Regions from separate parts of the Streptomyces sp. NPDC030245 genome, predicted to be linked through region 4. Evidence: riboswitches for the same ligand, from Rfam matches in the RefSeq annotation. Region 4 holds a riboswitch; each other region holds the start of a gene.
The links. Region 4 has a riboswitch for cyclic di-AMP ahead of ACZ4Z4_RS28815 (C40 family peptidase). Riboswitches for the same ligand answer to the same signal wherever they lie in the genome.
Positions count from the first base shown of each region.

Region 1: it holds a riboswitch for cyclic di-AMP, as region 4 does, so the genes downstream of both, ACZ4Z4_RS09240 (M23 family metallopeptidase) here and ACZ4Z4_RS28815 (C40 family peptidase) in region 4, are expected to answer to the same signal.
Region 2: it holds a riboswitch for cyclic di-AMP, as region 4 does, so the genes downstream of both, ACZ4Z4_RS33005 (C40 family peptidase) here and ACZ4Z4_RS28815 (C40 family peptidase) in region 4, are expected to answer to the same signal.
Region 3: it holds a riboswitch for cyclic di-AMP, as region 4 does, so the genes downstream of both, ACZ4Z4_RS32835 (M23 family metallopeptidase) here and ACZ4Z4_RS28815 (C40 family peptidase) in region 4, are expected to answer to the same signal.

Region 1 covers NZ_JBVICF010000003.1:148,984-152,172, reverse strand. Annotated here, with positions in the region: gene ACZ4Z4_RS09245 (GntR family transcriptional regulator) at 1-354, opposite strand, end outside; gene ACZ4Z4_RS09240 (M23 family metallopeptidase) at 571-1,383, opposite strand; cyclic di-AMP (ydaO/yuaA leader) riboswitch at 1,396-1,558, opposite strand; gene ACZ4Z4_RS09235 (M16 family metallopeptidase) at 1,754-3,139, opposite strand; gene ACZ4Z4_RS09230 (M16 family metallopeptidase) at 3,136-3,189, opposite strand, start outside.
Region 2 covers NZ_JBVICF010000015.1:13,492-16,680, forward strand. Annotated here, with positions in the region: gene ACZ4Z4_RS32995 (ATP-dependent Clp protease proteolytic subunit) at 1-612, shown strand, start outside; gene ACZ4Z4_RS33000 (hypothetical protein) at 620-928, shown strand; cyclic di-AMP (ydaO/yuaA leader) riboswitch at 1,287-1,463, shown strand; gene ACZ4Z4_RS33005 (C40 family peptidase) at 1,467-1,940, shown strand; gene ACZ4Z4_RS33010 (ATP-binding protein) at 1,984-2,436, opposite strand; gene ACZ4Z4_RS33015 (helix-turn-helix domain-containing protein) at 2,709-3,189, shown strand, end outside.
Region 3 covers NZ_JBVICF010000014.1:243,641-246,829, reverse strand. Annotated here, with positions in the region: gene ACZ4Z4_RS32840 (aldo/keto reductase) at 1-491, opposite strand, end outside; gene ACZ4Z4_RS32835 (M23 family metallopeptidase) at 608-1,693, opposite strand; cyclic di-AMP (ydaO/yuaA leader) riboswitch at 1,705-1,852, opposite strand; gene ACZ4Z4_RS32830 (PP2C family protein-serine/threonine phosphatase) at 2,074-3,189, opposite strand, start outside.
Region 4 covers NZ_JBVICF010000011.1:318,612-321,800, forward strand. Annotated here, with positions in the region: gene pcrA (DNA helicase PcrA) at 1-1,497, opposite strand, end outside; cyclic di-AMP (ydaO/yuaA leader) riboswitch at 1,765-1,920, shown strand; gene ACZ4Z4_RS28815 (C40 family peptidase) at 1,929-3,155, shown strand.

The DNA.
Region 1 (3,189 bases), on a different contig from region 4:
GCCGCCCCGTGAGCGCTCCTGGCCCAGCCTGACGAGCCCGCGCAACACCTTCAGGTGCGCGTCGGTGCGGCGCTGCGCGGCGCGCGCCGCGGCGAGCGGTTCGAGCAGCGTCCTGACCTCCAGGAGGTCGGCGGCCTCCTGCTCCGTGGGCTCGGCGACGCAGGCGCCCGCGTGCCTGCGGGTGACGACGAAGCCCTCGGCCTCCAGCGTGCGCAGGGCCTCGCGCACGGGCACCCGGGAGACGCCGTAGCGGCGTGCGAGGAGTTCCTCGGTGAGCCGGCCGCCCCTTTCGTGGACACCGGCGACGATGTCGTCCCGAATGGCCGTGCATACCGAGTGCGCGGGAACGCGCATGACCGGACCTCCGCCTTAATCCCCGCGAAACGCGGTCGACCGACGCTCATTCAGTGACTCTATTGCAGGGCGTCGGAATTCCGACGGCGGGCCGGAATTCATGGATATCTTTTGGCCAAGGGTCGTGCGAGGGCCACGCGAAAGCCCCGGCTCGGATCGAGCCGGGGCTTTCGAAGCTGTACGGGCCGTGCGTGCCGTACGGGGGGCCGCCGTCCGTCAGACGTTGACGCCGTGCGAGCGGAGGTACGCGACGGGGTCGATGTCCGAGCCGTAGTCGGCGCCGGTGCGGGCCTCGAAGTGGAGGTGCGGGCCGCTGGAGTTGCCGGTGGAACCGGAGAGGCCGATCTGCTGGCCCGGGGTGACCGTCTGGCCCACGGTGACGCTGAGGGACGACATGTGGCCGTACTGGGTGTACGTGCCGTCGTTCATCTTGATGACCACGTTGTTGCCGTAGGCGCCGCCCCAGCCGGCCTCGACGACGGTGCCGGAGCCGACCGCGTGGACCGGGGTGCCGGACGCCGCGTGGAAGTCGACGCCGGTGTGGCTGCCGGAGGACCACATGGCGCCGCCGGTCTGGTAGCCCGTGGAGACGTACGAGCCGCTGATCGGGGAGACGTAGGCGTTCAGGCGCTTGCGCTCGGCCTCGCGGGAGGCGCGCTCCTTGGCCTCGCGGGCCTCGCGCTCCTTCTTGGCCTTCGCCTTGGCCTCGGCCTCGGCCTTCCGCTTCTCCTCGGCGGCCAGCTTCCTGGCGGCCTCTTCGGCCTTCTTCGCGGCGGCGGCGTCGTCGGCGGCCTCCTGCTGCGCCGCGGCCTGCGCGTCGATGCTCGCGGCGAGCGAGCCGCCCACGGATATCGCCTGGGTGAGGCCGGTGTGCTCCATGGCCGCCTCGTCGGGGGCGGCGAGCGCCGGGGCCGCGAGGCCGCCGATGACACCGGTGGTGGTGAGCGCCGCGACACCGGCGACGTTCGCGGTGGTACGCGTCAGGCGGCTCGGACGACGGTGCTTCCCGGTGGCACGGGTGAACGCCATGTGGCGGGTGTTCCTTTCCTTCCCTCTCGCCTACCGGGTTAGCTGACGGGTTCGGAGCAGGAAGGTCTCCTACGGATCCCTCGCCTCACGGCAAGGTGCCCGATTCACCCCAGGGGACATGTGGGTCCCCGGCTCCCCTGGCTCGCGCCGTACGGGGACTCGGCGATGACTGTCCGGTGCCGCGGATGCGGCGTACTGCGCGACGAACAGCCGGGTCGACGCTAAACGGGCCGCCTTCAATCGACAAACAGAAGTCGCTTTTTGTAGCGCACGCCACACGGCAGACAGGCAACCACCATATGAATTCGGACATATGAGGACCCCGGCACCTGAAGCGGTCACCGGGGTCCCGATATGTCCTGACCGTCACTCAGCTGGTGACGACATTCACTTCGCCGAGGCCGAGGGCCCTGACGGGCTCCTCGATCTGCGCGGCGTCCCCGACCAGGATCGTCACCAGCCGGTCCGCCGGGAAGGCGTTCACGACGGCGGCGGTGGCCTCCACGGTGCCGGTGGCGGCCAGCTGCCGGTACAGCTGCGCCTGGAAGTCGTCCGGCAGGTTCTGCTCGACCTGGTCGGCGAGGGTGGCCGCCACGGAGGCCGCCATCTCGTACTTGAGCGGGGCGACGCCCACCAGGTTCTGCACGGCCACGTCGCGCTCGGCGTCCGTGAGGCCCTCGGCGGCGAGGACGCGCAGGACCTTCCACAGGTCCTCCAGCGCAGGCCCCGTGTTCGGGGTGTCGACGGAGCCGCTGATGGCGAGCATCGCGGCGCCCGAGCCGTCCGGCGCCGAACGCAGGACCTGGCTGAACGCCCGTACGCCGTAGGTGTATCCCTTCTCCTCGCGCAGGACGCGGTCGAGACGCGAGGTGAGGGTGCCGCCCAGGCAGTACGTGCCGAGGACCTGGGCCGGCCAGACGCGGTCGTGCCGGTCGGCGCCGATGCGGCCGATCAGCAGCTGCGTCTGGACCGCTCCGGGGCGGTCCACGATGACGACGCGGCCGCGGTCGTCGGCGGTCACCGGCGGCACCGGGCGCGGCTCGCCCGGGGAGCCCGTCCAGGCGCCCACCGTGTCCGCGAGGACGGCGTCCAGGTCGGTCCCCGTCAGGTCGCCGACCACGACGAGGGTGGCCGTGGCGGGGCGGACGTGCTTCTCGTAGAAGGCGCGCACCGCCGCCGAGTCGATGGCCGCGACCGTCTCCTCGGTGCCCTGGCGGGGGCGCGACATGCGCGAGGTCGCGGGGAAGAGCTCCTTGGAGAGCTCCTTGGCGGCGCGGCGCGCCGGGTTGGCGGCCTCGTGCGGGATCTCGTCGAGGCGGTTGCGGACGAGCCGCTCGATCTCGCCGTCCGCGAAGGCGGGGGCCCGCAGGGCGTCGGCGAGCAGGCCGAGCGCCTTCGGCAGCCGGGAGACCGGGACCTCCAGGGAGACGCGTACGCCGGGGTGGTCGGCGTGCGCGTCCATGGTGGCGCCGCAGCGGTCGAGCTCGGCGGCGAACTCCTCGGCGGAGTGCTTGTCGGTGCCTTCGTTGAAGGCCCTCGCCATGATCGTGGCGACACCGTCGAGGCCCTCGGGCTCGGCGTCCAGGGGCGCTTCGAGGTTGATCTCGACGGCGACGACCTGCTGGCCCGGGCGGTCGCAGCGCAGCACGGTGAGGCCGTTGGGCAGCGTGCCGCGCTCGGGCGCCGGGAAGGCCCAGGGCTTGGCGGGGCCCGCCTGGGGCTGGGGGTGGAACTGCATCGTCGCGGCCTCGGTCACTTCGCCGCCTCCTCTTCTTCCTCAGCGGCCTCTGCGCCCTCGTCGGCGGC
Region 2 (3,189 bases), on a different contig from region 4:
GTCCTGCCCGAGTTCACCGAACGCACCAGTTCGGGGGCGCGGACCATGGACCCGTACTCGAAGCTCCTCGAAGAGCGGATCGTCTTCCTCGGCGCGCCCGTCGACGCCACCTCGGCGAACGACGTGATGGCGCAGTTCATGCACCTGGAGCACCAGGCGCCGGACCGCGACATCTCGCTGTACATCAACTCCCCCGGCGGCTCGTTCAGCGCGATGACCGCGATCTACGACACGATGCGGTACGTCAGCTGCGACGTGGAGACGATCTGCCTGGGCCAGGCCGCGTCGGGCGCCGCCGTCCTGCTCGCCGCGGGCACCCCCGGAAAACGGTTCGCCCTGCCCGGCGCGCGCGTTCTGATCCACCAGCCGGCCGTCTCCGAACCGATCCACGGCCAGGCCACGGACCTGGCGATCCAGGCCGACGAACTTCTGCGCACCAGGCGGCAGTTGGAGGAGATGCTCGTACGGCACACGGGGCAGAGTCCGGAGCGGATCACCGCGGACGTCGAACGGGACAAGATCTTCGACGCGCCCGCGGCCCTGGAGTACGGGCTCGTGGACGGCATCATCCCGAGCCGCAAGGCCTCGCTCGCCGCCCGCGACCCGAGGTGAGCCACCGATGCTGCCGCCCGAACTGCCGCCCCTGCCCGCCCTCACCCGCGCCGAGGCGGAGTTGATCGACCGCTATCTCGAAGTCGTCGACCTGCTCGGCCGCATCAATCCGGCCCGCACCGAGCACACCTACCGCGGTCTGCGCGCCGCCCAGGCCCTGGTCGGCCGGGCGGTCGCGCTGCGGGACGCGCTCGCCCTCATGCACCAGCGGGGCGAGACTGAGATGCACACGCCCACGCTGGTCCGGGCGCTGCGCGTCCTCGATGGCGAGCGGCGGGCGGGACGACTCACCGTGCCGCCCCCGCAAGGCTCCTGAAATTCCGTCGGGCGCCCCCGCTTCCGACGCCCGGACGTCCGGGGCGACTTCGAAACGGACCAGTCGGGCTACCCCGGACGGCGTACCCACGCGTCCTTATCCGCACGGTCCGAAGTTGCGTCCGGCGAGTACAGCAGGGGCGGAATTATGCATTCCGCTGCTGGTCGAGCGGTCGTCAGAGAGGGCGGCGGAACGCCGAATTCGGCAGTGTCCACCTGAACAGGTCAGTCGTGAGTAGCCTCACAAAACACCGTTTCGACTCGGTTTTCGGACCTGTTTCGGGTCAAGATCCCTTCCGACGACAAGCCCCCGCCACAGCGGCGGGGCGGTCCGGGCGGACGCCGAGTCCTGCCGCCACCCGGATGACCGGTCGACATCTGTGCAACGGCAGGAGTGGAGGACCCAGGTACGACGGGCCCGTCCGGGAAGTCCGGACGACGCCCTTGGGGTTAAGCCGCAGAGCACGACGCGGCCGGGCATCTTCGCCTGCCCGAACCCGACAGGTCATCCTTCACAGGCGGCTGACGAAGGGTTGCGCATGACCGCGCTGAATCATGTTCCGTCGCTGCTCAGCAGGACGGGGGCCGCATCGGCCCTCACGCTCGCCGTCGTGGGCGGCACCGTCGTGGCCCCCGGGCTCACGGCGGAGGCCGAGGCAGCGACACACGGAACGAAGGCGCTCAAGATCGCGGCGTCCAAGAAGGGCTCCCCGTACGGCTACGGGGCGGCCGGACCCAACCGGTTCGACTGCTCGGGCCTGACGCTCTACTCGTTCAAGAAGACGGGCAAGAAGCTGCCTCGCACGGCCGCCGCGCAGTACAACAAGACCAAGCACATCTCCAGGTCCCAGCGGACCCGTGGTGATCTGGTGTTCTTCCACTCCGGACGGAACGTCTACCACGTCGGGATCTACGCGGGTAACAACCGCATCTGGCACGCTCCCAAGAGGGGGACCGTGGTGCGCCTGGAGAAGATCTGGTCCAACAGCGTCTGGTACGGCAGGGTGCGCTGACCGCACCGTCCAGCGCGGCACTCGCGGGCCCCGGCCGAACCGGTCAGCGGGCGTCGTCACGCGAGCCGCGCTGGACGGGTGGCTGCCAGGGCAGCGCGATCCACACGGTCTTGCCGCCCTCGTCGGTGGGGCTGACAGAGAGCCTGCCGCCGCACTCGGCCGCCAGCCAGCGGATGATGACCATGCCGCGGCCGTTGTCCTGCTGGACGGCCGCAGGGAGCCGCTTGGGGTAGCGGGGGTGGCTGTCGGTGACACCGATGCGCAGCTGCTCGTCACGGTCGAGCTCCAGGTCCACGGTGAAGGTGGGCGACTGGCCCAGGGTGTGCTGCACGGCGTTGGTGGTGAGTTCGGAGACGATCAGCCTGATCGTGTCGGCCACCTCGGCGTCGCCGGGCAGGCCCCATTCCGCGAGCACGCGGGAGACGAATTTCCGGGCGGCGGGGACCGAGACAGGATCGCTCGGCAGGGTGACGGAGGCTTCCTGGTGGTCTGCCATGGCGACGTTGTCCCTTTCCCACCGGGACCGGTCTCCGGCTCGCGGCGGATGACTCGAGGACAGTCCCGGACTGGTGCTTCGCGCCAGCCTGCCACTCCTTGGCCGGTCACGGGTGGCGATCCACCGAGATGTGCATATATCTGTCGCTCGAAGCGGTGAACTCTGCTAAGGCAGACCGTATTTGGGCGTGAGAGCGGTACTTCCTCTAATCTCGCGTACTGCCCTGCCCCGCCGCCGGGAGATCCGACGGCTCCGTCCGAAAGGAGACGGGCATGCAGTACGGCCCCGCGGTGCGCCGTCGTCAGCTCGGCGCCGCCCTGCGCGCCCTGCGCGCTCACGCGGGACTCACCAGCAGCGAGGCCGCGGCCAAGGTCGGCTGGCACCAGTCCAAGGTGAGCCGGATCGAAACGGGCCGCAGTGGCGTGAAAGCCGCCGACGTACGGCTGCTGATGGAGGCATATCAGGTCAAGGACCCGCAGCGCAGTGAGCTGCTCATCGCGTTCGCCGGCGCCGACGATCCCGGCGCGGGGCGCCATCACTGGTGGAAGGCCTATCGCGGTCTGCTGCCCGCCACCTACCGCGATTTCATCAGCCTGGAATCACAGGCCAGCTGGGTGCGCACGCTGGAGACGTCCGTGGTTCCCGGCCTGTTGCAGACCTCCGAGTACGCCCGCGCGGTGACCCGGGCCGCGCTCGGCGAGCTGCCGCAGGAGCAGGTCGACGCGCTGGTGGAGGTCCGGCTCGCCCGGCAGG
Region 3 (3,189 bases), on a different contig from region 4:
TCCTGGAGCCGCTCGGGGGTGATGTTGGAGGCCGCGATCGCCCGCACCTTGCCGGCCCGCACCAGCTCGTCGAGCGTGCCGATGATCTCCTCGACCGGGACCGAAGGATCGTCGTAGTGGGTGTAGTAGAGGTCGATGTAATCGGTGCCGAGGCGGCGCAGCGAGGCGTCGACCGCGCCCTTGACGTTGGCCGCGGAGAGGCCCTTGTACTCGGGGTGCGCGCTCACCTTGGTGGCGATGACGACGTCGGAGCGGTTGCCGCGCTCGGCCAGCCACTCGCCGATGAGGGTCTCGGACTCGCCGCCCCGGTTGCCCTCCGCCCACGCCGAGTAGACGTCGGCGGTGTCGATGAAGTTGCCGCCGGCCGCGGTGTAGGCGTCGAGGACGTCGAAGGACGCCGTCCGGTCCGCGGTCCAGCCGAAGACGTTGCCGCCGAGGGAGAGCGGGAAGACCTCGAGGTCGGAGGAGCCAAGCTGGCGAAGAGAAGTCATACGTTCTCCAACACCACCACCGGAAACACCATTCCGTTCCCGGGACCGGCAGCCCTGGCGTCGGGGGGTTGTCGCCAGGACCGCCGGAGTCTTTCAGAGGGGTCAGGCACAGGCTCTCAGGGGTTCAGGCCCTTGCTCTGAAGCCAGCCGAGCGGGTCGATCCCGGAGCCGCCGGGCGTGTGGACCTCCATGTGGAGGTGGGGACCGGTGACGTTGCCGGTCGCGCCGACGCGGCCGATGACGTCGCCCGTGCTGACCTTCTGACCCGCGCTCACGTTGAGCGAGGACTGGTGGCAGTACCAGACCTCCGTGCCGTCCTCCAGTTCGAGCACGGTGCGGTAGCCGTAGGCGCCCGCCCAGCCGGCCTCCTTGATGGTGCCGGTGTGCACGGCCTTGAGCGGGGTACCCGTGGGAGCGGCGAAGTCCAGACCGGTGTGGTGCCCGGAGGACCACATGGAACCGGCGTCACCGAAGTGCGACGTGAGGGTGTACGAGGAGGTGGGCAGGGCGTAGCTCTTGGCGAGCTTGGCGCGGCGCTCGGCCTCGGCCTTCGCCTTGCGGGCCTCCTCCTCCTTCTTCTTCTTGGCCGCGGCCTTGGCGTCCGCCGCCTTCTCGGCCGCCTTCTGCTGCTCGGCGGCCTCTTCGGCGGCCTTCTTGACCGCGGCTTCCTCGGCGGCCGTGCGCACGGCGGTGTCCGCCTGCTCCTGCTGGTTCTCGGCCTGCTGCATGATGCGGGCGCGCAGCGCCTCGCCCGCGTCGGTGGTGCCCTGCTCGGCGTCGCCCGCGCCGACCCCGGCTGCGGTGAGCGGAGCGGCGGCCGCGGCCGTGGTCGTCTCCGGCGCGTCGTCGGACATCAGCGCGCCGACGCCCGGCAGGGACTCGGCAGCCGGCAGCGAGTCCGCGACGGCACCCACGCCCGGCAGGTCGGGCAGGGATATGGCGACCGGCGGCTTGCCGTCCTGCGCGGTGGCGATGCCGCCCGCACCGACGGCGGCGATGACGCCCACGCCGAGCACGGTGGAGCTGCGGGCGAGTCCGCCGCCGCTCTTCTTGTGCACGCGGTGCCGGCCGCGGACGGGGCGGACGGACTCCTCGGTGGGGTTCCACTCCTCGGAGGAGGCGAGGGGGCCCTCGTCGTACGCGCCGAAGTCGTCGTCATTCGGAACGTACACGGCTCGGGGGGCAGGCCGGTTGGACGCCACTGGGGCGCGCTCCTTTCCTTCCTTCTCGCCTACCGGGTTAGCTGACGGGTTCGGAGCAGGAAGGTCTCCTACGAGCACCTGGCACGGAGGCACAGCTGCCCGATTCACCCCAAGTTGGTGGTTCCCCGGCTCCCTTGCGGGATTAGGCGCGTGCGCGCGGAGCCGCCTCGAGTGACGGCTGGGACGACCGCGCTGCGTTATCGAACGTTAATAGACAGGGGGTCCGTATTCCAAGCCGTTCCGGTTGATCGTTAACGCTCATCGGCCGTACGTACCGGGACACGAAGGTGCGGACCGGGGCGAGTTGACCCCCGGTCTTCAAACACCGGAGCTTTACATTTTCTTGACAGTGTGTCAGTCGTTATGCGGAGCGGTGTACTTCAGTCACCGGCGGTGACCTCCGCATCGCCGGCCGCGGGCCGCCGCACCGCGAGCAGCGCCATGTCGTCCGTCATGGCGCCCCCGGTGTGCCGCCGCACCTCCCCCGCGAGGGCGGCGAGCAGCGCGTGCGGGCCGCCCCGGCCCGGGAAGATCCGCCCGCCGAGCCGCGCCGCGGGATCGTAGAACTCCCCCGCCGCGTCGCGCGCCTCCGACAGGCCGTCGGTGTAGAAGAGCAGCGTCGCGCCGGGCGGGAACTCCGACTCGTCCGCCCGGTCCGGCCAGACCCCCAGGTCGCCCATGCCGAGCGGCAGCGCGGGTTCGCTCGGCGACATGACGCACAGCCGCCCGTCGCCGCGCAGCAGCAGCGGCGGCGGGTGCCCGCGGTTGATCAGGCGTACGGAACCCTCGGCGTGCCGGATCTCCGCGAGGACGGCGGTGGTGAACCCCTCGAACGCGTCCAGTCCGTCGCGCCGGGTGCCCTCGCGCGCCAGCGCCCGCTCCAGTCGCTGTGCCACCGCCTCCAGGGTGGCCTCCTGCTCGGCGGCCTCCCGGAAGGCGCCGATGACGACGGCGACCGCCGCGACCGCGCCCATGCCCTTTCCGCGTACGTCGCCGACGATGAGCCGCACGCCGTGCGGGGTGTCCTGCACCGCGTACAGATCCCCTCCGATGAACGCGTCGGCCTGCGCCGCCTCGTACCGTGCCGCGATGTCCAGGCCGCCGATGCGCGGATCCGGCGCGGGCAGCACAGCGCGCTGGGTGGCCTCGGAGATGGAACGGGCGATGGCGAGCCGGTCGTTGCCGCGGCGCACGACACGGTTGATCACGATCGCGAGGGCGGCGACGGTCGCCACGGTGACCACTTCGGTGACGGTCTCGACATGGCTGCTGACGCTGTTGCCGTAGTGCAGGAAGAGGACGGCGCCGGTGGCCGCCACGCCGGTCAGGACGGTGCTGAGCAGGGAGTAGAAGGGAGCGGCGATCAGCGGGGCCGCCGTGAAGAGCGGAGCGGCGGTGAACTCCGGCGGGGTCGCGATGTCGTAGCCGGCACCGACGATGAGCAGCAGGAGGGGCAGAACCCGCACGAAGGCACGCTCGGTCCCGCTGGCCCCCCT
Region 4 (3,189 bases):
CGCGTCGATCATGGCTTCGGCGCGGTCACCGATGCCCCTCTTCGGCACGTTCAGGATGCGGCGCAGCGGGACCGCGTCCTCGGGGTTGGCGAGAACGCGCAGGTAGGCCAGCACATCGCGGACCTCCTTGCGCTCGTAGAAGCGGACGCCGCCGACGACCTTGTAGGGCAGGCCGACGCGGATGAAGATCTCTTCGAAGACACGGGACTGGGCGTTCGTCCGGTAGAAGATCGCGACGTCGCCGGCCTTGGCCTCGCCCGCGTCGGTGAGGCGGTCGATCTCGTCGGCGACGAACTGGGCCTCGTCGTGCTCGGTGTCGGCGACGTATCCGGTGATGCGTGCGCCCTCGCCCTGGTTGGTCCAGAGGTTCTTGGGGCGGCGGCTCTCGTTCCGCTCGATGACCGCGTTGGCGGCGGTCAGGATCGTCTGCGTGGAGCGGTAGTTCTGCTCCAGGAGGATCGTCGTCGCGTCGGTGTAGTCCTCCTCGAACTGGAGGATGTTGCGGATCGTGGCGCCGCGGAAGGCGTAGATGGACTGGTCGGCGTCGCCCACCACGCACAGCTCCGCCGGGTCGTCCCCCTCGCCTCCGGAGGGGCCGACCAGCTCGCGCACCAGCGCGTACTGCGCGTGGTTCGTGTCCTGGTACTCGTCCACCATGACGTGCCGGAAACGGCGCCTGTAGTGCTCGGCGACGTCCGGGAAGGCGCGCAGCAGGTGGACCGTCGTCATGATCAGGTCGTCGAAGTCCAGCGCGTTCGCCTCGCGGAGGCGCGACTGGTACATGGCGTAGGCCTGGGCGAGGGTCTTCTCGAAGCCGTCGGCAGCCTGACCTGCGAAGTCCTCTTCGTCAATCAGCTCGTTCTTCAGGTTCGAGATCTTGGCGCTGAACGACTTCGGCGGGAACTTCTTCGGGTCGAGGTCCAGGTCGCGGCAGACCAGGGCCATGAGGCGCTTGGAGTCCGCGGCGTCGTAGATCGAGAAGGAGGAGGTGAAGCCCAGCTTCTTGTACTCGCGGCGGAGGATGCGGACGCAGGCGCTGTGGAAGGTGGACACCCACATCGCGTTCGCCCGGGGGCCGACGAGCTGCTCGACGCGCTCCTTCATCTCGCCCGCGGCCTTGTTCGTGAAGGTGATCGCGAGGATCTGGCCGGGGTGCACGCCGCGCTCGGCGAGGAGGTACGCGATGCGGTGGGTCAGCACACGGGTCTTGCCGGAGCCGGCGCCGGCCACGATGAGCAGGGGGGAGCCGGCGTGCACGACGGCCGCGCGCTGGTTCTCGTTCAGCCCGTCGAGGAGCGACGCCGGGTCGATGACCGGGCGCGGGGCGCCGTCGCGGTAGTGCGACTCCCGGGTCATGGGCGCGTCGAACTTCCCGTCGAACAAATCGTCCGGAATGGGCTCCGGAGCGCTGTCCTCGGGCGGCGGCGGAGGCGCTTCGTCCGCGGCCCGGGAGGGCTGCAGGTCCGCCAGGAAGCTGTCATCAAAGAGGCTGCTCATCGCCTCCCGAGTCTAGGCGGCCCCACTGACAACCCGCTGCGGTTCCGGACACACCCCGGCCTTCCTACGCCTCTTCCTACGCCGCGCTCGCACGCGATCACACTCCGCTACGCCTCCACCCCCTCGCCGCCCTGCCCGCATCAAGGGCCTCGTAAAGTCACGAAAATGTATCGGGCATATCGAACATCAACCTTCACAGGAGTGACACGGGTTGGCTAGCGTGCCCGGCGGGCCACTCGCCCCCCACCGGCGAACCCCGCCGGGAACGGGTGGCCTCCGCCGAGTCCGACGTGTTCGGAGCCGGGGACCCACCAGAACCTTGGGGTGAATCGGTCCCGTACGAAGTACGGGACTGTAGGGCAGCCTTCCGAACCACCCGCCCGAACCCGACAGCTAACCCGGTAGGCGGTCTACGGAAGGAGTCGCCTCCCTTGGCGTCGCACCGCAAGCCGCGGACCCGTACAACCGGCATACGCACGGCCCCCGCCATCGGCATCACGACGGCAGCCCTCACCTCCGTCGCCCTCCTGGCACAGAGCGCGCAGGCGGCGCCCTCCGCGCCGACGAAGCCCAGCCTCGAAGAGGTCCAGAAGAAGGTCGACGAGCTCTACCAGCAGGCCGGCGTGGCCACCCAGAAGTACAACTCGGTCAAGGAGCGCACCGACAAGCAGCGCAAGAAGGTCGACCGCCTGCTCGACGACGTGGCCAGGCGCACGGATGAGCTGAACGACGCACGCGAGGAGCTGGGCTCGTTCGCCGCTGCCCAGTACCGCACGGGTGCCGTCTCGGAGACGGCCGCGATGATGCTCGCCGACGACCCGCAGGGCTACTTCGACCAGAACCACCTGGCGGACCGGCTGACCTCGCGGCAGAAGAAGGCGGTCGACGACTACCAGGCGCAGCAGGCGTCGGCGACCGAGCAGCGTACGAAGGCCGCGAAGAGCCTCAAGACGCTGAGCGACTCCCGGGACGACCTCAGGACGAGCAAGCGGACCGTCCAGAAGAAGCTGGGCGACGCGCGTGAGCTCCTTTCGAAGCTGACCGCCGAGGAGAAGGCGCGGCTCGCGGAGATCGAGCGGAAGAAGAAGCAGGAGGCCAAGCGCAAGGCCGAGAAGCTGGCCCGCGAGCAGGCCGCGGAGGCGGAGCGCGAGCGGAAGGCCGAGGAGGCGGCGCAGCGGGAGAAGGAGCGGGAGGCCGACCAGGGCTCTGGTTCCGGATCCGGCTCCGGTTCTGGTTCTGGTTCCGACGCGGGCTCGGGTTCGGACTCCGGTTCCGGCTCCGGCTCCGGAAGCACCGACGGCAGCTACGCCACCAAGGCCGCGAAGGTCATCGATTTTGCGGAGGGTCAGATCGGCAAGCCGTACGTCTGGGGCGCCACCGGCCCCGACTCCTACGACTGCTCCGGACTCACCCAGGACGCCTGGAAGGCCGCGGGGATCTCCCTGCCGCGCACCACATGGGACCAGGTCAAGGTCGGCACGACCGTGAAGACCGCCGATGCCAAGCCGGGTGACCTTGTGTTCTTCTACGACGACATCAGTCACGTGGGGATCTACATCGGCAACGGCAAGATGATCCACGCCCCGAAGCCGGGCGCGAACGTCCGCGTCGAGTCGATCTATTACATGCCGATCCACAGCGTGGTACGCCCCGCTTGAGAACGAAGGCCCCTCGCAGCAGCGAGACGCCCCC